3 regions of the Brevibacillus sp. MER 51 genome follow, and region 1 is predicted to be linked to each of the others. Evidence: predicted binding sites of a transcription regulator. Region 1 holds the regulator's gene; each other region holds the start of a gene.
What was found. Region 1 encodes CtsR, which represses protease genes until heat stress. Its sites were predicted from a motif close to ATGGTCAATAAAGGTCAAACA; they were not measured.

Region 1 (7,508 bases):
GATAACAACATCATGCGGATTGGTAGCGTGGTCACGGAAGCTGCTTGCAATGCTTACGGCAATCGCCAAATCAACTGCTGGCTCATCCAGTCTGACCCCACCTGCTACGTTTACATATGCATCCTGATTTTGCAGCATCATGCCCATGCGCTTTTCCAACACTGCCATAATCATCGCCACACGCTGATGGTCGACCCCTGTTGCCGTTCTCCGTGGGGTTACAAAGCTGGTCGGGGCAACGAGAGCTTGCAGCTCAACCAAAACGGGACGTGTGCCCTCCATACTGGCTACGACCGTGGAACCCGCAACGCCAAATGGACGCTCTGCCAAAAATATCTCAGATGGATTCGCCACTTCCTCCAAGCCGCGATCCTTCATTTCGAAAATACCGATTTCGTTTGTCGAACCAAAACGGTTTTTGACGGCGCGCAAAATTCGAAACGTATTATGGCGCTCCCCTTCAAAATAGAGAACAGCATCCACCATGTGCTCAAGCATACGCGGACCGGCGATAGAACCTTCCTTGGTTACGTGACCGACAATGAAGGTACCGATCCCTTTTCCTTTTGCAATTCGCATCAATTGAGCAGTAGCCTCGCGCACTTGTGCGACGCTCCCCGCAGCCGATTGGATCGTCGGGTGAAACACGGTCTGGATCGAGTCAATAATCAGCACATCCGGGTCTACTTGATTAATATGCTGTTCAATCAAATCCAAATCATTTTCTGCCAATACAAACATCGGCGGCGTTTGCATATGAAGTCGATCCGCGCGAATTTTGATTTGTTTTGCCGACTCCTCTCCCGATACATAGAGAACCTTCGCCCCTTGATGAGCCAAGGCAAAAGATGTCTGCAAAAGCAATGTCGACTTTCCGATTCCGGGATCTCCCCCCACCAAAATGAGTGAACCCGGAACAAGCCCTCCACCTAGAACACGATTCAATTCTCCTATCGTCGTATCCATCCGTGGCTCTTCTTCACTGGCTACCTGGGTTAATGGAATCGCAGATTGGCGCTGGCCTCCGCTCAGCCCTTCGTGACGATGGGCATTTTTTACCGTCACTTCCTCTACCAACGTGTTCCAGCTGCTGCATCCTGGACATTTCCCCATCCATTTTGGCGATTCATAGCCACATTCTTGACACGCGTATTTCGTTTTATACTTTGACATAATCGCACCCTCACTTGGATTTCTTTCTCTACTTTTATCATAATTACGCACCCAAAAAAAGAATACCTCCTGAATCAGGAGGCATTCTATTACGTTTCAACAGCTTACGATTTCGTTTTTTCGAGGCGCTTGACTACCAGCTTGCCTTCTTCGGCTTCGATATTGACGGTATCGCCTTTACTGATCGTACCCTTGAGCAATTCCTCAGACAAATTATCCTCGATGTGGCGCTGGATAGCACGACGCAGAGGACGTGCACCATAAGCCGGATCAAAGCCTTCTTTTGCCAGTACTTTCTTGGCTTCTTCGGTCAATTGGAAATCAATGTCTTGCTCTTTCAAACGTTTACGCAGCTCTTCTGTCATGAGCGATACGATTTGCTCGATGTGCTCTTGCTCCAAAGAGTGGAATACGATGACTTCATCGATACGGTTCAGGAACTCAGGACGGAAGCTCTTCTTCAGCTCATCCATGACTTTGTCCTTCATATCCTGATACTTTCTTTCCGAATCGTTGGTCGTAAAACCAAGCGTCGTATTTTTCTTGATCATGCTGGCTCCGACGTTGGAAGTCATGATGACAACCGTGTTGCGGAAATCGACGGTACGCCCCTTGGAGTCTGTCAGACGGCCATCATCCAATACTTGCAAGAGGATGTTGAATACGTCTGGGTGAGCTTTCTCGATTTCGTCCAGCAAAATGACGGAGTAAGGCTTGCGACGAACTTTTTCGGTTAGCTGGCCGCCTTCGTCAAAGCCTACGTAGCCAGGAGGGGCACCTACCAAGCGAGCGGTGGAATGCTTCTCCATGTACTCAGACATATCCACACGGATCATGGCATCCTCGTCACCGAAAAGCGTCTCCGCCACAGCACGAGCCAATTCGGTTTTACCCACACCGGTAGGTCCCAGGAAGATAAACGAGCCGATCGGGCGTTTTGGGTCTTTCAAGCCAGCACGGGCACGGCGGATCGCACGCGAGATGGATTTGACTGCTTCATCTTGGCCAATGACACGATCGTGCAAAATCTCTTCCATCTTCAGCAAGCGCTCTGTTTCTTCTTCCTTCAGCTTCAACACAGGAATACCCGTCCAGCTCGCCACTACTTGAGCGATGTCTTCTGGCGTAACCTCCATGTTCAGCTGGCCTTGGCGCTCTTTCCAGTCTTTTTTCGTTTTATCCAGCTCTTCACGCAGTTTTTGCTCCTGATCGCGAAGTGCTGCTGCTTCCTCGAACTCTTGTGATTGTACGGCAGCGTCTTTTTCCTTGCGTACCTCTTCCAGACGTCCCTCCAGCTCTTTGAGGTTAGGTGGAACCGTAAAGGATTGCAAGCGAACTTTGGAGGCCGCCTCGTCAACCAAGTCGATGGCCTTGTCAGGCAGGAAGCGTTCCGTAATATAGCGGTCAGACAGTTTTACTGCCTGCTCAATTGCTTCATCGGTAATTTTGACGCGATGGTGGGCTTCGTAACGATCACGTAGGCCATGCAGGATACGAATAGCATCCTCCGCTGTCGGTTCATCAACCTGAATCGGTTGGAAACGACGCTCCAGTGCTGCGTCTTTTTCGATGTACTTGCGATATTCATCCAGCGTAGTAGCACCTACGCACTGTAGCTCGCCACGTGCCAGAGCAGGCTTCAAAATGTTGGAGGCATCAATTGCGCCTTCTGCTCCACCGGCACCAATCAAGGTGTGCAGCTCATCAATAAACAGGATGATGTTTCCTGCTTGGCGAATTTCGTCCATGATTTTTTTCAGACGATCCTCGAACTCACCGCGATATTTGGTTCCCGCAACAACAGTTCCCATATCGAGGGTCATGACGCGCTTATCACGAAGGGTCTCCGGAATTTCGTTGTTCACGATTTTTTGGGCAAGACCTTCTGCGATAGCTGTTTTCCCGACGCCAGGCTCCCCAATCAAAACAGGGTTGTTCTTGGTGCGTCTGCTAAGTACTTGGATCACACGCTCGATTTCTTTTTGGCGACCGATGACTGGGTCCAGCCCGCCATCACGAGCGATTGCAGTCAGATCCCGAGCCAAGCCGTCCAGTGTCGGCGTATTCGCAGCTGGATTCCCTCCAGACGGTTGATGAGATGCCATCATTTCCGAGCTGCCAAGCAGCTGAAGCACCTGTTGACGTGCCTTGTTCAGGCTAACGCCCAAATTGTTCATGATTCTTGCAGCAATGCCTTCTCCTTCACGGATCAAGCCAAGCAGAATATGTTCAGTCCCCACATAGGTATGACCCAGTTTGCGAGCTTCGTCCATCGACAGTTCAATGACCTTTTTGGCGCGAGGTGTATAGTTTGGTGTGTAATTGCTACCGGACTGCTCTGTTCCTCGCCCGATTAACGACTCCACTTCACTCTGGATTTTATCGAGGCCAAGCCCAAGTGATTGCAGTGCCTTTGCAGCAATCCCTTCGCCTTCTCGAATGAGTCCCAGCAGCACATGCTCTGTCCCAATATCTTTGTGCCCGAGACGAACCGCCTCTTCAAGGGCAAGCGCCAGTACTTTTTGTGCTCGTTCTGTAAAACGTCCAAACATCATATCGTACACCTCCGTATAACCGTGTTTTTTCTCTATATGGTTAACAATTGCGTGATACCATTACTCTTGCGATTCTACTACGCGCAGACGCTCGCGGATCAACCTTGCCCTTCTTTCGTCGCGTTGGTCCGGAGTGAGCTTTTGACCAGCATGGTGTTGTAAAAACCCTGGCTGTGTCGTGACCAACAGTTCGTTTAGGACCAGCGGAGACACGTTTGGAATGATGCCAAGATCAATCCCCAGACGGACATCGGACAGGCGCTGAGCCGCTTCTTTGGACTCTACCGTGCGAGCATACATCAAGATGCCAAATGACCGAAAAATCCGATCCTCCAAAGAAACCCGTGTATGCTCCAGCAAGTACGTACGTGCCACACGCTCTTGCTCAATAATCTGTCTGGCTACACCGTAGAGATTGGAAAGGATATCGGACTCAGACATCCCCAGTGTGACCTGATTGGATAACTGAAAAAGATTCCCTAGAGCTTCGCTGCCCTCTCCGTAAATTCCTCTAACGACCAGACCAACTTGATTAATCGCCTGTAAAATTCTGCTGATCTGCTGCGTCATCACCAGAGCGGGCAAGTGCAGCATCACGGATGCACGAATTCCCGTACCCACATTGGTTGGGCAACTTGTAAGATATCCACGTGTCTCATCGAACGCGTAGTTCAAGTTTTTCTCAAAAATGTCGTCTATCTTCGTACCTATTTCCCATGCCTCGTTCAAACGAAACCCGGGTAATAGTACCTGTATTCGAATGTGATCTTCTTCATTAACCATAATGCTGACAGACTCATCTTTCCGAAGTAATACGGCACCTTTGCGAGATTCCTCTGCCAGATGGGGGCTAATTAGATGCTTTTCTACGAGCACGCGTTTTTCTAACGGGTTAATTTGATCCATATGGATAGCCTGGAGCTGATGCCGTTTGCGCATTGCCTCCGAATCGCTTACTTCCGTTACCTTTCTGACGACTTCCTCGCCCTGCGAGTCCGTTGCCAATAACGGAAAGGGGTGCTGGCGCAGGTTACGGGCGATACGCAGCCGTGTACTAATGACAATGTCGGAATCAGGACCTTCTCCTTTCATCCAATTGCTCCACGGGTTTTGCATAAACTGCTTTTGGGACATAACCAGCTAACCTCCCTTGCTACGATTGGGCCATTTTTTGTTCCAATGCTCGAATTCGATCACGCATTTCTGCTGCCTTCTCGAACTCTTCACTGGCGACATGACTTTGCAGCGCTTGCTTTAGTTGCTCCAGCTCTTTACGGATCTTCAGTTTGCCACCGGTGCGCTCTGGTACTTTTCCACTATGCTGTGTGTTTCCATGAATCCGGCGGAAAAGTGGGTCCAGTCGATCTCCCAAAAAGGTGTAGCAATCACTACAGCCAAATCGGCCGCTTTTACTAAATTGAGCATATGTGAGTCCACATGTTTCGCATTGAAGCGGCTTATTCGTTGCCGTTTCGCGTCCATTCTTTTGCATGGGATCAAATTTTAAAAGTCCTGACAGGAGATTGTTGATGCTGAAGTTGTGAAAGCCGGTAAAGACGTCCCCTTTTTCATGAGCACACTGCTCGCAAATATGGTATTCGGTTTTTTCGCCATTGACGATTTTCGTCAAATGAAGTGTCGCCGGTCGTTTTCCGCATTCCTCACAGTTCATATCATCATACCTCCTTTTACTTCAACAAGATTGCTGCGATCATCTGCTTTAAAATATTTGCCCGCAAACGATCCCGCAATTCAGCTTCTAAGGTCAATACGTTTCTCGAGGTAGCGATTTTCATCAAGGTGGCTTCTCTGATGTTGACTAATCCTTCCTCAAATAGTCTTTCTACGATCGCATTTCCCACGCTTTGACTGATGCTCTCACCAATCAGTTCTTCTGTTAGCAATTCTTGCAAGCGTGCTTTGCTGACAATCTGCACCTTGCGTATGCGAATATACCCGCCGCCCCCGCGCTTACTCTCTACGATGTAGCCTTTTTGAACGGTAAAGCGCGTATTGATGACGTAATTGATCTGAGACGGCACACATTGAAAATGGTCGGCAAGCTCACTACGCTGAATCTCGATCGATCCATTGGGACTGTTTGTAATGATGCTTTTCAAGTGATGTTCAATGATGTCCGAGATGTTACGCAAGTCATCGCCTCCTATTCCTCTGTGTATGTTCTTATGAGGTACCTATTGACTTTGACTATCTTTGACTTTAATTATAATGGGTTTAGTGCGTGCCCGCAAGTGTCCCTTACACATTCTAGTGTGGGCAAAAGAGGGTCGCTTGAAACTTGGACATGATCAACAAAAAAACCACTCCCTGAGGAATGGTTTATGCCTGTTTTTGTGTATTGGTGTCGATTGCTGGCAAATGATTTAGTAGCTGTGAGAAGCTGGTAATGATGATATCTGCCCCATCAAGCTCGCCTGGTTTGGCAAAGCCAAAGTCGCATCCAATGGTAAATAAACCGTTTGTTTTGCCTGCTTCCACATCGGAGTGACGATCTCCTACCATGACGGCTTGCCCGATTTTATAATCAGACAACAATTTTGCTACCAGATCATTTTTGGAATGCGTACGGAAACGGCCAGCGGAGTACAGGTCGGTCATCAGCGGTTTTAACTCGTATTCCTGACAAATGGCATCGATATATTCTTCCTGCCCATTGCTTGCTACAAACAATGCAAATCCTTTTTCATGCAGCTTTTCTAAGGTTGATTTTACATCCGGGTATAGCTCAGTCACTCGTTCTTTGAGTAACTGGATTTCATTGTCTAGCAAGAAGGCGTCTGCTGAGTGAATGGCTTCCTCACTCGCGCCCGGTAGCAATTTGTCCCAGATCTGCTCGATCGTCATTCCCAATACATTGATCAGTTCACTTTCGTCAGGGGTTTCTCCTTGCCATAGCCCTTTTTGACGAAGCTGGTCAAACGTTCGGATAAATGCGGGGGTCGACAGCTTTTCAGTTTGCAGTAACGTGCCATCCATATCAAATAATATCGCGAATGGTACAGTCATGGGTTCCTCCATTTTGTCTGGCTAGGCAGCTATTCTATTTTCCCTGGCAACATATTCATATCATCCATGATAAACTCAGTAATTCGTTGTGCAGCATCTGGCTTTGAGATTTTCTGTCCCATTCTGCGCATATATTCCACCTTGGACGGGCTATGCAATAGTTCATCGATAAAGTAAATCAACTGCTCGGATAGATTCGCGTGCACTGCACATCCATTATTGAGCAAAAAGTGGCTGTTCCTCTCTTCCTGTCCGGGCAGAGGGTTGTAAACAATCATGGGTACCCGTTTACTCATTACTTCAGCTGATGTAAGTCCGCCTGATTTGGTGACAATTAAATCAGCAGTCTCCAAGTATTCGTGGAAGTTATTGATGAATTTTAGCGGAACGACTTCATGGCGATACGTACGATTTGTCACTTTATTGTACAGCTTGTCGTTTGTCCCTGTTAACACAAAGGTTTTCAGAGGAATGTTAATCTCTTCTAACCCATCTAATACCTTTTCCATCGAGCCGAGACCCAATCCGCCCCCCGAAAGAATAATGCTCTTTTGTCCAGGAGCGAGGCCCAGCTTTTGCCGAATCAAATCGGCGTCCAATGGCAAGCTGAATTTTTTCATGATGGGAATGCCCATCGGAATGAATTTTTGATGATCCTGTCGATAAACGTCTAACAGGTAATACAGTTGCTCATGGCCGATGAAGTAATAGTTGATATGATGATTAATCCATGAAGGATGGATGGTATAGTCG
Region 2 (7,508 bases), on a different contig from region 1:
GGTGGCGAAGCCGTTAGTCACATTTGAGGATGGATACCTACGTCATGATGCACATGCTGTCAGCAAGCAGGTTGTGTCACTCGTCAAACGAAGACGGAAGGTGCTGAAGATAGAGAAGGAGTAGTGAAGTCGATGTCATTCGCCGCGCATACCAAAAAAGAACTTACCATGACGGAGGGTGCCGATTGCTGCAGCAAGGCAGAGCTCTCAGCCTTGATTCGAATGAATGGAAGTCTGCAGTTTGGAGCCGGACGACTGGTGCTGGATGTGACGACAGAGAACGCGGCGATTGCCCGACGCATTTACACGTTGATCAAGAGGTTGTTTCAGATACACGCTGAATTGCTGGTTCGCAAAAAAATGCGTTTGAAAAAGAACAACGTCTACATTGTGCGTATTCCGAATAAGGCCAATGAGATCTTGCAAAACTTGGGCATCATGGATGAAAGCCTGTCGTTTATCCCGGGAATCGCTCCTGAGATCGTGAAGAAGTCCTGCTGCCGCGCTGCTTATTTGCGGGGGGCTTTTTTGGCGGGGGGATCTGTGAATCATCCAGAGGCATCCAGCTATCATCTGGAGATTTTCACTTCCTATCAGGATTTTTGCGAAGCGTTGACCAAAATCGCCAATCGATATAAACTAAATGCCAAGTGCATCGAGCGGAAAAAAGGGTATGTTCTCTATATTAAAGAAGGCGAAAAGATTACAGAGTTTTTGAGCTTGATAGGGGCTCATCAGGCGCTTCTGTATTTCGAGGACGTCCGAATCGTAAAGGACATGCGGAACTCCGTAAACCGTTTACACAATTGTGAAATCGCCAACATAAACAAAACAGTGAATGCAGCTACCAGACAAATGGAGAATATCCAGCTCATCGATCAAGAGATGGGATTGGAGAATTTGCCAAAACGTCTGCGCGAGGTCGCGGAGCTTCGAGTGGCTCATCCTGACATCAATTTGAAAGAATTGGGCGAGATGGTGCCAAGCGGAGTAGTAAGCAAATCGGGCATTAACCACCGCTTGCGAAAAATTAACGAAATCGCTGACAAAATACGAGAAAAACAAAATATTTCGATGTAGATGCATGTTATACTAAAGGATAATAGTCTACAAGTAAGGAGGTCCATTCATGGTTCAACAGCAGGTCGTGGTTCAGTTAAAGACCGGTTTGCAAGCTCGTCCAGCAGCCTTTTTCGTACAGGAGGCTAACCGTTTTGCATCGGAAGTATTCGTAGAAAAAGGCAACAAGAAGGTCAATGCGAAAAGCATCATGGGTATCATGAGCCTCGCAATCAGCTCTGGAACGGAAATTACTATTTTGGCAGAAGGGCCGGATGCCTCCCAGGCAGTCACCAGCCTTACGAATCTGGTAAGCAAGGAAGAATAGAGTCACGAGAGACACTTTTCCCGTAAAGGGAGGTGTCTTTTTTTGTTGGTCGTCTTGATGAAAATGTATCAATTTACTTCGGGCAGGGCATTTCTAACCATGTAGATTGCATGAAGGAGGAAATGAGACATGAGTAACCGTGATAAGTGTTACGAAGGCCGCGATTGTTATGACATGGACATTGATCGAATGGTGAACGAGGGACTGGGGGGCGGAGTTGTTTCCGACCAAAATGGCCTGATTGAAGAAACGACTGTAGACACGATGACAGGTGATACTTCAGCCAAGCAAGCTCTTGACGATGATCAATAGAGGGAGTCAGTCACATATGAATGTAACGAGAGCACAAGCCATCATGAAATCCGACGACCACATCAAGGTAGAGTACGAAGGACAAGCCGTTTGGATCGATGCTGTAGACGAAAAAACGTCAACAGCACGTGTGCATGAGGAAAAAAATCCAGGACATAGCCGAACAGTCTATGTCAGTCAGTTAATGGAAGTATCACAATGATCCATGAAAAAAGCCGAGCAAACCAAGGGGAAGCCTCTTGGGGTTTGCTCGGCATACAAAAAACACTCGGCCTGAAATCCAGGCACGAGTGCTTCTTTTTTTACTACCTATCTCTTATTTTTTCGAAGACGGTTCGGAAGTGATGACCTTGTCAATCAATCCATACTCTACTGCTTCAGCGGCAGAGAGGAAGTTGTCACGATCGGTATCCTTTTGGATGCGCTCCAAAGGCTGTCCTGTGCGTTCAGCCAAGATGGTGTTCAGGTGATCACGCATCTTCAAAATACGTTTTGCGGCAATCTCAATGTCGCTCGCTTGTCCTTGTGCACCACCCAATGGTTGGTGGATCATGACTTCACTGTTTGGCAGAGCAAAACGCTTGCCTTTTGCCCCAGCAGCCAGCAGGAATGCTCCCATGGAAGCAGCCATTCCGATACAAATGGTGGATACATCAGGCTTGATGAAGTGCATAGTATCGTAAATTGCCATACCAGCAGTAATAGAACCGCCTGGGCTGTTTATGTACAAGTGAATGTCTTTCTCCGGATCTTCCGCCTGAAGGAACAACAACTGTGCCACAACGATATTGGCTACGGTGTCGTTGATTGGGGTTCCCAGAAAGATGATGCGGTCTTTGAGCAGGCGGGAATAAATGTCGTAAGCACGTTCCCCGCGGTTCGTCTGTTCAATGACGGTTGGAATTAAATTCATATGCATCTAGTCTTCCTCCTCTCTTTGTAACAATATCATACACAAAAGGTCAATGAAGGTCAAACACATAAGTGCGCTCCCTCACTACCATGTTTGCCAATTTCCCTCTGTCTAAACCTACTCGAAAAAGAAAACATTCATTCCTTGGAATTCTCATCGGCCTCGGTTAAATCGACGGCGAGTTTCAGCGTGGCTTTCATCTTTTTCCCCTTGATGATCGTATATTCATCGACTTGTTTGGCTTGCAGCTGATTGATGGCTTCCGCCAGCTCCTGTTGATCTTTGTATGGTTCAATGGTCAATAAGCATTCTTCGTCACTGGCCTCTTGATAGATGAGAAAAAAACGTTCCCCTGCCATGGCAAGCCTCACTTTCGAAAGTTATCCACAATGTTATGCACAGGTTGTGCACAAAAACATTTGTTCGTGGGATATTTATTTTTTTCCTAGTCTTGTCATGTTTGGCGAGAGAATTACATAGGAAATGTATGGGATAAAAAAGAAGGAAAAAGTTGATTCGTGTCGAACCTTACAAAATTGGAATTCATTTCATGATATTTGAGGGGTGTTTATTATGCTTCGCAAGTTTTCGACAATGATGCTGACAGCGGCTCTTCTAACAGGAAGTGTAGCGGCAACGGCTGCTTTCGCCCAAACTGCTCCTGCTCCTGTACAGCAACAAAAAATCAAAGTTCAGCTAAACGGCAAGGAGTTCCCATTCCCACAAGAAATCGTTACTGAAAATGGTGTTGCGTATGTAAATGCGAGCACATTGGCGATTGCTTTGGGTGGTAGTGCAGCATGGGATAGCACGACAAAATCTCTGTTGGTTGCCAAAGACAACAAGTACGCTCTGCGTATGTACGAAAACCAAAACTTTGCTTATAAAAACGGCAAAGAAACCAGTGTAGCAAATCCGCCACGTCCAGTGACCGGAGCAGTGCTCGTGCCTCTCGTATTCATTGCCCAAGAATTGGGTGCAAAAGTAGAATACGATGCAAAAACGCTCACTTACAAGCTGAGCATTCCAATTAATTCCTAATAATCAATGGGATACTTCCCATCAAGATAGCCACTTCTATGCGTAGAAGTGGCTATTTTCCTCAATAATACGCGTATACGCCTCTATTAGCAGACAGCGATAGAGGTTTTTTTGATTGATTCTTCTTTTAATCATTTCTATTGCAAATTTTCTAAAATATCCTACAATAAGATTGTGATTCATAGTTTGCTCATAAATAAAGAGGGGGATGTTTTGCAATGAAAAAACAGAAATCATTGTCGATACTGGCTGCAACATTTGCTCTGAGCACATTGCTCGCGGGCTGCGGCGGAGGTGCGGGGACTGGTGGACAAAGCGCGACACCACAGCCAAGCAATAATAGCGGAGGAAGCACGGGCGGTGCAAGTGGCGCTACTGAGAAGCTCGTCGTTGCTGTAGTTGGTCCGATGTCTGGGCAGTACTCCGATTACGGAAGCACAGCAAAAGCTGGTGCTGAATATGCATTGAAAGAAAAGGCAGAGGCATTCAAAGCACTTGGCTTTGACGTTCAATTGTCTGCGCAAGACGACCAAGCTGACCCAAAACAAGGGGTAGCAGTCGCACAAATGTTGATTTCCAATCCTGATGTAATCGGAGTAGTTGGCCATGCTACAACAGGTGCTTCCATCACAGCAGCAGCGCAATACGAGCAAGAGAAGCTCGTGATGGTATCTCCTTCGGCAACGGGATCAGATTTGACTGAGCAAGGCAAGAAGATCGTACACCGCATTTGTGCGCGTGATGATCAACAAGGCTCCAAGGCTGCTATTTTTGCCAAAAATCAGTTGAATGTAAAAACGGCATTCGTTATGCATGACAAGGCTGCTTATGGACAAGGTCTTGCGGAAGAAGTGAAAAAGCAATTTGAAAAAGACGGCGTACAAGTTCTCGGCTATGAAGGGGTAACAGCAGGCGAGAAGGATTATAGTGCGATTATCACCCAAATCCTCGCGAAAAACCCAGAGATGATTTACTTCGGTGGATACTACTCTGATGCAGGAATCATCGTGAAGCAAGCACGTGAAAAAGGATTCAAAGGTGTCTTCATGGGTGGCGATGGCTATGACTCCGCTGACATGGTGAAAATTGCTGGTGCGGAAAATGCCAATAATGTAGTCTTTACTTCTACTGTTGGCGATATTGGTGCTACCGAAGACGGCAAGAAATGGATTACAGACTTCGAGAGCGCGACTGGCAACAAAGTAGGGATCTTCACTTCGTTTGGTTATGATTCCATGGGTGTTATGCTGAACGGTTTGGAAGAAGCGATCAAAGCAAACGGCGGCAAAAAGCCAACTCGTGAACAAGTGCTGGAAGCTGTTCACAAAACCAAAGATTACAAAGGCAAATTCGTTAACGTAACATTCAATGAAAAAGGCGACAACGACTTTGCTTCCGTATACGTGTACAAGTATGAGGATGGCAAGAAAGTATTTATGGGTGAAGCGAAGTAATCTTCATTATGAACAAGCCATTTGGGACATACTACGTTTGGCATGAATACCAGAATGAAAAGGAAGGGATTCTGATGTCAAACAATCGAAATACGAAGAATGGCGGCAATCAAGGACACAGCAGCAAGACGCAGGGCACCCAAAAGCAAAAGTCCGAAAGAGATCGTAACCTGAATAAACAGGATCCACAATAACAATGACAAAAGCCCACCCGTTTTAGCCAAAGGAGCTCAACGGGAGGGCTTTTGCTTGTTAAATACCTTGCTTGCTAGGCAAACGTTTTTCGGGATGACCGTAGCCCTGATGCTGTCTGCTTCGCAGGTTTTTCGCCTGGGATTCGCGAATTTTGGCCACGAACTCACCCGTGCTCATTTTGGAGAAATCCATAGGGCACCTCCACTGATGATGAGATGTACACCCTTCTAGGATGACCCAATTTGGCCCTGTACAATCGGCAGTGTTATTTCTACCACTGTACCTTCGTGCTCTCTGCTTTTAATTTCCAGGCTGCCATTGTGGTCTTTCATGATTTTGCTGCTGATCATGAGGCCGAGGCCAGTTCCGTTTTCTTTTGTTGTGAAAAAGGGGGCGCCCAGCTTGTGAATCATTTCTTCAGAGATTCCACAGCCAGTATCTGTGAGTGTAATGAGTACTTGATGATTGTCTTTTAAGGCGGTGGCAATATGAATCTCACCATGTCCGTCAATCGCTTCGATGGCATTTTTAATGATGTTGATAAAGACCTGCTTGAGCTGATTTTCTTCTCCCGCAATGATCGGATGGTAAGCAAATGCGGTACGGAAATCGATGTTTTTCAAATTGGCTTCCGACCTCAAAAGTACCAATACGTTTTCCAGCAATGGGATGAGCGGAAGAGGCTTGATTTGAATGCTATGTGGCTTTGCCAAGACAAGCAATTCACTCACAATAAAATTGATCCGGTCCAGTTCAGAGAGCATGATATCGGCGTATTGCTGGTTATCTTTCATGCTCGGATAAAGAAATTGGATAAAGCCCTTTAAAGATGTGAGCGGATTGCGAATCTCATGGGCGATTCCAGCAGCCAGCTCGCCAATCACAGACAGCTTCTCAGCCTTTCGTAATAGTTCCTCGTTATGCCGCCGTTCTGTAATATCCCGCGATACGATGATAAAGCCATCACAATCTCCCGTTTTCGTCAGGATGGGGGCACCCTTTGATTCGAGAACGATCCATTTGTTATTTTTCGTCTGGAAACGGAATTCGCATATCTTTGGTTCTTTGGTCGCCAGCAAATGATGAAAGTGGTCAATAACAGTTTTGCGATCTTCTGGATGAATCTCGGCAAAGGTAAGCTGACGGCAATGTTCACTCGTTTCGATTACGCGTGAATGCGAAGGAGAGAGATAGAGGATATCCCCGTTTTTGTCCGTAATCAGAATCAGATCATCTGTGTATTCTGAGATGATTTTGTTCGTATTCTCGCTTTTAAACAAGGCGGCCTCTGAGTATTTGCGTTCTGTGACATTTCGCGAGACTAACATAATGTTTTGGACGTCTCCTACCGCGCTTAAAATGGGGATACCGCGTGTTTCAAAGGAGACTTCGTTTCCATTCTTATCCATAGAGCGTGTCTCGAAATGAACGGGTTGCTTCGTTGCCATGATCTCTTGAAATTTGTCCCGGAACATAGGGATATCCTCTGGATGTGTGAGCTGTAGATTGTTAGGGGAAGTAACCTCGGCTGGAACAAATCCCAATTGCTCGATAGATGGAGATGCATAGATGCGTCGCATGGATAAATCATAAATCGTCACGATATCCTGAGTATGATCGATGAGAAGACGATATTTGGCTTCAGTTTGACGCAAGGCCTCTTCAATTTTTTTGCGGTCCGAAATGTCACGGGTAATGCAGGAAGCACCAATAATTTTTCCCGTTTCGTCTTTAATTGGAGCAGCCGACAGAATGACATCCATCTTCGTGCCATCTTTTCGCTGCCTGATGGTTTCATAATTCGTTAGTAAGACACCCATGCTCCTGACTGCATCAAATAACTGTTTGGTCTCGCTCTTGTACTCGTCTGGAATAAAGCAGAGCGGTGAAGCGTAAATCTCCTCCATGGACCAACCGTAGTATTGCTCAAAAGCATGATTCACCAAGACGATATTGTTATCGAGATCACTAATGGAGATGGCATCCGTCGTAAAGTGGAAAAATGCTTTTAATATTTGATCGGGAAACAAAACTTGCGTGATTTCCTTTTTTGAACGTTTCTTTTTCCATAAGAAAGGGGTATTAAGCTTGTTCATCAGATTTCCCCCGCATAGTCTATCTAGTATTTGAATGAGATAGTATTGTCGTAACTATTCGAGATATAGGAGCCATTTTCCTATCAAAATTTGGAATAGTTTGTTATTCT
Region 3 (7,508 bases), on a different contig from region 1:
GCCAAATACTCCAAAACGCGCTCCTTCGGTTTATCCAGGCCGTAATGATCTTCATCGAGTACTTGCTGCGCATGATGAATGTCCAGATTGTCCTCTGTCGTCTTCGTCCACGGCAGCGCAAACAAGGTATCGATATACGTGCGGATAACCGAGCCTTCCGCAGAAGTCGCCGGCATCTTTTCCAGACGCTCGAGCTCCTTCTCGATCTTCGCTTTGATTCGCTCAGGAGCGTCGGACTTTTCGAGCTGAGTACGCAGCTCATCTACTTCGCCCTGGCGTCCGTCCTTGTCGCCCAGCTCTTTTTGGATAGCTTTCATTTGCTCACGCAGGTAATATTCCTTTTGCGTGCGCTCCATCTGTTTCTTCACGCGGTTGCCGATCTTGCGCTCCAGCTCCAGTACCTCGCGCTCGTTGTTCAAAATGGTCAAAAGAATTTCGAGACGTTCCTTGATGTTGGTCGTCTCCAAAATTTCTTGTTTGTCCTTCATCTTGAGCGGCAAGTGCGAAGCAATCACATCCGCCAAACGTCCCGGTTCCTCAATGTCCTGCACAGAGGTTAGCGTCTCTGGAGAAACCTTTTTGGACAGCTTGATGTACTGCTCAAAGTGGCCCAGCAAAGAACGCATCAAGGCTTCCACTTCGTTTTGCTCTGTTTTTTCATCTTGCAAATATGTAATCGACACGACGAAATAATCTTCCTGCTGAAGATACTCCTCGATCTTCGCGCGCTGCAAGCCTTCTACCAATACACGGATTGTCCCATTCGGCAGCTTCAGCATTTGTTTCACACGCGCAACGGTACCAATACTGTAAATTTGCTCAGCATCTGGCTCTTCTATATGGACCTCTTCCTGTGTCGCAAGCAAAATCTTGTTATCGTCTACCATGGCTTGCTCCAATGCGCGGATGGACTTTTCCCGTCCAACGTCCAAATGGAGTACCATTGTCGGATAAACAAGCAATCCTCGCAACGGGAGAAGCGGTAATTCTCGTTTACCGGAACGTTCGCCCAAGCGGATGCACCTCTCCTTGTTGATCTACCCTCTTGCAAAGAGCCTTATAACAGACAAAAACGGCCCTCAAAGCCGTTTTTCTAACGCCCACCCAGCCCCAAAAACGAGACAAAAAAGATCATACACAACCATTTTTTGTGGAGCTCGTTTCAGGCTGGGCAAGGCCTCAGGCTCTTTGCAAGCAGAAGCTTTTTTCCATTGTAGCGCAAACACAATCCGATGTCTAATCCGCGAGCATACCCGACTGTTACAGGGATAGCGGAGAGGAAGCGAGATCCTCTGCTGGGATTTGCAAAGTAAATCCCGTCGCCTCTGCTTCTTGTATAGCAGCTTGCGGTACAGCTAGCTCAATTACTTCAGAGACGGTAGACACCGGAATGACTTCGATCCCTTTCATGTCGGCAAAAATACTTTGCCAGTTTTCCTGGGGAATGAGGACTCGGGTCGCTCCCGCCTGTTTAGCAGCCTCCACCTTTGCGACTACACCCCCAACTGGCTTTACCTTCCCATGAATACTCACTTCACCAGTCATAGCCAGTAAATTATCAACAGGCTGATTCACAATCGCCGAGTAGATCGCAGTGGCAATGGTAATGCCCGCAGAAGGCCCATCCACAGGGATGCCTCCCGGAAAATTGATATGCAGATCATAATCATACGGACGGACGCCCATTCTGTTCAATACAGTCAAAACGTTTTCGATCGAGCCTTTTGCCATCGACTTCCGGCGAATCGTCCGGTTGCGGCTGCCCATTTCCTCTTCCTCTGCCATTCCTGTCATCGCCATTCGACCTTGACCCGGAATAGCTGTAGGTGAAGCAGTCACTTCCAGCTCCATCACACTACCCATGTTCGGACCGTACACAGCAAGACCGTTGACCAATCCGACCTGCGGTGCATCATGCACCTGCTTTTCGGGGCGAGGCGATTTTTGACTGCTGTGCATCACCCATTCCACATCGGCAGCCTGGATGTCCTGGCGTTCTTCCGTTAAGGCAATGCCCGCAGCGATTTGCAATGTATTGATCGCTTCACGTCCATTGGTCGCGTATCGCTCGATCACGGAAACAGCGCTGTCTTCTATATTCATATTCATTTTAGGAACAGCTGTACGCACGATACTCCCAATTTCCCCAGCCTTCAATGGGCGGAAAAAGATTTCCAGGCAACGGGAACGAAGCGCAGCAGGCAGTTCTTCTGGCAACCTCGTCGTCGCTCCAACCAGACGGAAGTCGGCGGGCAAACCGTATTTGAAAACGTCATGAATATGCGAAGGAATTTGGTTATTTTCCTCGCTGTAGTAAGCACTCTCCAGCATGACTTTGCGGTCTTCAAGAACCTTTAGTAACTTATTCATTTGAATAGGATGAAGTTCCCCTATTTCATCAAGAAAAAGCATACCACCGTGCGCTTTCGTCACTGCACCTGGCTTTGGTTGCGGAATCCCCGCCTGCCCAAGCGAGCCTGCCCCTTGATAGATCGGATCATGTACAGAGCCGATTAACGGATCAGCAATCCCGCGCTCATCAAAACGAGCAATCGTCGCATCGATTTCAATAAACTTGGCATCAGAAGAAAACGGCGATAGCTGATTTTTCTTCGCTTCTTCCAGCACGACCCTAGCCGCTGCGGTCTTGCCTACACCAGGTGGTCCATAAATAATGACATGCTGCGGGTTGGGACCACACAAGGCGGCACGCAACGCACGAAGCCCATCTTCTTGTCCTACAATTTCTTCCAAAGTCGCTGGTCTTGTTCTCTCTGACAGAGGTTCTGTCAACGCAACCATTCTCATTTTACGAATGGAATCCAGATCCTTACGCGATTCCTTTTCGGTTGAGGTTTTCGTGTTTCTCTGCGCTCGCAGCAAGTTCCAAAAGTAGGTGCCGATCACGATACCAACAACCACTTCAATGACAGCAATGACCAATGTCGTATAGTCCATATGCAGTCCCTCCCATGCGTCTTCGCTTGCGGTCAACTTTTGTCCCCCAAGAGAGAGGAACACGTTCATGACCGTTTTGTGCATATGCAAAGCTTCTCTTGAACGATATCAAGTAGTATTGCCCCGCAAGCGTAGACGTAAACCAACAACTAAAAAACCACCTCGCTTATCGCGAGATGGTTCGTGTAGACGATGCTTATGCTGTTTCTTCGTGCAATTCCTGTCCTTCTTTGGTCAACAGTTGCGGCTTCACTTTGTCGCGTACCGTTTCTTCGGTAATGACGCACTTGTTGACGTCTTCTCTGGAAGGAAGCTCATACATCATATCGAGCATGATTTGTTCGATAATCGCACGCAGTCCGCGCGCACCAGTGTTGCGCTTAATCGCTTCTTTGGCGATCTGCATGAGCGCACCGTTATCGAACTCCAGCTCAACACCGTCGAGACTCAGCAGTTTTTGGTACTGTTTCACCAAAGAGTTTTTCGGCTCTGTCAGGATACGCACGAGCGTCTCCTCATCCAGCGGCTCCAAGGTAGCCAGCACTGGCAAACGACCAACGAACTCCGGAATCAGACCAAATTTCAGCAGGTCTTCCGGCAAAATGTATTTCAGGTATTCTCCGGCTTTCAGATCGCCTTTTACGCCATCGCCGAAGTCTGCACCGAAACCGATGACTTTTTTACCCAAACGACGCTTGATAATCTGCTCAACGCCATCAAATGCACCGCCGCAGATGAACAAAATGTTCGACGTGTCGATTTGAATGAACTCTTGGTGAGGATGCTTGCGTCCACCTTGTGGTGGAACACTCGCAACGGTCCCCTCCAAAATTTTCAAAAGCGCTTGCTGAACGCCTTCACCAGACACATCACGCGTGATGGATGGGTTTTCCGATTTGCGGGCTACCTTATCAATCTCGTCGATGTAAATGATTCCTTTTTCAGCCTTCTCCACATCATAGTCGGCAGCCTGAATGAGCTTGAGCAAGATGTTTTCAACGTCTTCGCCCACATAGCCTGCTTCTGTCAGAGAAGTTGCGTCCGCAATCGCGAAAGGCACATTCAGAATGCGCGCCAACGTTTGCGCGAGCAGCGTTTTCCCGCTACCAGTCGGCCCGATCAGCATGATGTTGGATTTTTGCAGCTCCACATCCTCGATCTTTGCCCCGGAATTAATTCGTTTGTAGTGGTTGTACACCGCTACAGACAAGGACTTCTTCGCCATATCTTGACCGATGACATAGTCGTCCAAGATTTTGCGAATTTCCACTGGCTTTGGAATTTCCTTCATATCGATTTCTTCTTCAGTGCCCAGTTCTTCCTGTACAATTTCATTGCACAGTTCGATACATTCGTCACAAATGTAAACACCAGGACCAGCTACCAGCTTGCGCACCTGTTCCTGGGACTTGCCGCAGAAGGAACACTTCAGTTGGCCTTTGTCGTCGTTAAACTTAAACATGCGCTTCACCTCACAACGGGTCAGTTTTTGCGTTCGATAATAGAGTCAATCAATCCGTAGGCCTTTGCTTCTTCTGCGCTCATGAAATTATCGCGGTCTGTATCTTGCTCTACGCGTTCATAAGGCTGACCTGTCCGCTCAGACAAAATCTCATTCAGCTGGCGCTTCGTTTTCATAATCCATTCCGCATGAATACGGATGTCTTCTGCTTGCCCACGCACACCGCCGAGCGGTTGGTGAATCATGACTTCGGCATTTGGCAGAGCGAAGCGCTTGCCTTTTGCACCAGCAGCCAACAGGAACGCACCCATGCTGGCAGCCATGCCCACACAAATCGTGGACACATCCGGTTTGATGTACTGCATGGTGTCATAGATGGCCATTCCGGCTGTAACAGAACCACCTGGAGAGTTTATGTATAGCGATATGTCTTTGTCCGGATCTTCTGCTTGCAAGAAAAGCAGTTGAGCAACAACCAGATTGGCGATTTCATCATCAATCTCGGTGCCCAAGAGAATAATCCGGTCTTTCAGGAGGCGCGAGTAAATATCGTAGGAGCGCTCTCCCCTGCTTGTTTGCTCGATGACCATTGGGATTAGCATTATGTATTTTCCTCCTTTGCCGAAAAAAGTCAATGGTGGAAAAACAAGGCACGATACACTCGTGCCTTGTGGTCTTGACAGCCAGCGCTCAGGGTTAGCCTGCCCACTGACCAATCATGCGTTCTTCTAAGCTTATGCTGTTACTTTGCTTTCTGCAACCAGCAAATCTACTGTTTTGCGAGTTTGCACATCGCGGTATAGAGCAGCCATGCCATCTTGTGCGGAGAAGATTTTGCGCAGCTCATCTGCTGGGCGGCCGTATACGCCAGCCAGTTTATCCAGCTCTGCGTTTACGTCTTCTTCTGTTGCTTCGATGTTTTCTGCTTTGCCGATTGCTTCCAAAGTCAAGGAAGTACGAACGCGGGATGTTGCGTCTGCACGCAATTGATCACGCAGTTGGCTCTCATCCATTCCGGAGAACTGGTAGTACAGTTCCAGCGTCATGCCTTGGTATTGCAGACGTTGACCAAATTCATTTACCATTTGATCCAATTCATGCTCAACCATTACTGCTGGCAAATCGATCTCAGCGTTTTCAGCTGCTTTCAGAACGAGCTGCTCACGAACATATTGATCTTTTTCTTGCGCAGTTTTTTCTTCGAGTTTTTTCTTGGTGTCTGCTTTCAGCTCTTCCAGCGTGTCGAACTCGCTCACGTCTTTGGCAAACTCATCATCCAAAGCAGGCAGGTTTTTGCGCTTCAGGCTGTTCAGCTTCACTTGGAATACCGCTTCTTTACCAGCGAGGTTAGGAGAGTGGTACTCTTCAGGGAAAGTTACGGTAATTTCTTTTTCTTCGCCGATGTTCAGGCCAACCAGTTGCTCTTCGAACCCTGCGATGAAAGTACCGGAACCCAGTTCCAGAGAATAATCTTCCGCTTTACCGCCTTCAAAAGCTACTCCGTCTTGGAAGCCTTCGAAATCGATTACAGCGATATCGCCTGTTTGTGCGGCACCCTCTTCTACTGCTACGAGCTCAGCATGACGCTCTTGCATGCGCTTCAGTTCAGCGTCAACGCTCTCTTCGGTTACAGAGAAGTCTTTATCTTCGATGGACAGACCTTTGTAGTCGCCCAGCTTCACTTCAGGCTTCACAGTTACAGTCGCTTTGAAGATCAGGTTTTTCCCTTGTTCCATTTGCGTTACGTCTACTTCTGGACGATCTACTGGCTCGATACCAGCTTCACGAACAGCTTGTCCGTATGCAGTTGGAAGCAGAATGTCAAGAGCGTCTTGGTACAAAGATTCTACACCAAAACGGGATTCGAACATTTTGCGTGGTACTTTTCCTTTGCGGAATCCTGGAACTTGAACTTTTTGAACCACTTTTTTAAACGCTTGATCCAATGCTGCGTCTACTTGCGTAGCATCTACTTCAACCGTCAGGACTCCCTGGTTATTCTCTACCTTTTCCCAATTTGCTGCCACGTAAACTTCCCCTCCTAAATCGAATCAACAGAACATCGCCAGCCGCGCCATAGTATCTTCGCAGGCTCGGATGATAATATTCTAGCCATTATAACCATTCTAGTATAGCACAAATCTTTTAGTTTTCAAGAAGACCTCATTGGTCGACGAACAGAATAGTTCCCTCCCAATTGTGAAACCGGGTTGCCTACATGATCATAAAACGCCACTGATATGTAAGTTTCTGTCGGACTCGTTCCTGTCTCTTCTAAAAGAGCATATGTCGGTACATGAAAGCCGCGTGGCATTTGCAAGCTGCCCGGATTCAGAAACAAGATGTCTCTTTCCACACCACAGACAGGCACGTGGGAGTGACCGAATACGACTACGTTTGCTCCGACCTCTTCTGCACGGTAATGAAGGCGCAGAAGAGAGCCTTTCACGCCATAAAGATGCCCGTGCGTTTGCAGGATGTGAAGGTCGCGCCATTTGGTCTCTTGCTCGGTCGGCACCTCTTGTGTCGAATCGCAATTGCCTCGGACAAGCGTCATGTTGGAAAACGGCTCGCGCTTATGGTCCACACAAAAATCGCCACAATGCAAAATTTTTTCGACATGATGTCGGTTGACGACCTGGCTTACTTCCCGAACCAAGCCGTGGCTATCGCTCATGATGAGAATTCCCATCACGCCTCACTCTCCTGTTTTTTCTCTTGTCTACTTGATGATTTCAAGCAGTTGCTGCATGGCACGAGCACGATGGCTGATCTGGTTCTTTTCTTCTGGCATGAGTTCGGCCATCATTTTGTCCATCGATGGGATGTAGAATACCGGATCGTAACCGAAGCCGTTTGTCCCTTTTGGTTCACGTGCGATCACACCCTCGCAAGCGCCAGTGGCAATGATTGGCTCTTCGCCCGGAATCACCAACGCCAACGTACAACGGAAGCGAGCCGTGCGTTCCTGTGTCGAAACCTCTTCCAGCTCTTTCAACAATTTACGCCAATTCTGCTCGTCTGTTGCATCTTCCCCAGCGAAGCGTGCGGAGTAAACACCAGGGCGTCCTTCCAGCGCATCTACTTC

Region 2: clpP (ATP-dependent Clp endopeptidase proteolytic subunit ClpP) is a predicted target of CtsR. The motif match lies at 2,658-2,678, and genes of this name have one in related genera.
Region 3: clpP (ATP-dependent Clp endopeptidase proteolytic subunit ClpP) is a predicted target of CtsR. The motif match lies at 5,048-5,068, and genes of this name have one in related genera.

Annotation. Positions count from the first base shown of each region.
Region 1 covers NZ_JAMAUS010000023.1:735-8,242, reverse strand. Annotated here, with positions in the region: gene radA (DNA repair protein RadA) at 1-1,173, opposite strand, end outside; gene M3630_RS28060 (ATP-dependent Clp protease ATP-binding subunit) at 1,278-3,728, opposite strand; gene mcsB (protein-arginine kinase McsB) at 3,789-4,862, opposite strand; gene mcsA (protein-arginine kinase activator protein McsA) at 4,882-5,400, opposite strand; gene M3630_RS28045 (CtsR family transcriptional regulator) at 5,417-5,881, opposite strand; gene M3630_RS28040 (HAD hydrolase-like protein) at 6,069-6,755, opposite strand; gene M3630_RS28035 (MGDG synthase family glycosyltransferase) at 6,785-7,508, opposite strand, start outside.
Region 2 covers NZ_JAMAUS010000010.1:5,437-12,944, forward strand. Annotated here, with positions in the region: gene M3630_RS20385 (gluconeogenesis factor YvcK family protein) at 1-124, shown strand, start outside; gene whiA (DNA-binding protein WhiA) at 133-1,080, shown strand; gene M3630_RS20395 (HPr family phosphocarrier protein) at 1,130-1,387, shown strand; gene M3630_RS20400 (hypothetical protein) at 1,517-1,699, shown strand; gene M3630_RS20405 (H-type small acid-soluble spore protein) at 1,716-1,901, shown strand; gene clpP (ATP-dependent Clp endopeptidase proteolytic subunit ClpP) at 2,016-2,618, opposite strand; gene M3630_RS20415 (hypothetical protein) at 2,750-2,971, opposite strand; gene M3630_RS20420 (copper amine oxidase N-terminal domain-containing protein) at 3,186-3,653, shown strand; gene M3630_RS20425 (branched-chain amino acid ABC transporter substrate-binding protein) at 3,872-5,107, shown strand; gene M3630_RS20430 (DUF4023 domain-containing protein) at 5,360-5,494, opposite strand; gene M3630_RS20435 (PAS domain-containing sensor histidine kinase) at 5,530-7,398, opposite strand.
Region 3 covers NZ_JAMAUS010000002.1:320,444-327,951, forward strand. Annotated here, with positions in the region: gene lon (endopeptidase La) at 1-1,013, opposite strand, end outside; gene lonB (ATP-dependent protease LonB) at 1,261-2,958, opposite strand; gene clpX (ATP-dependent protease ATP-binding subunit ClpX) at 3,155-4,420, opposite strand; gene clpP (ATP-dependent Clp endopeptidase proteolytic subunit ClpP) at 4,441-5,022, opposite strand; gene tig (trigger factor) at 5,155-6,447, opposite strand; gene M3630_RS05960 (metallophosphoesterase family protein) at 6,573-7,112, opposite strand; gene M3630_RS05965 (XTP/dITP diphosphatase) at 7,143-7,508, opposite strand, start outside.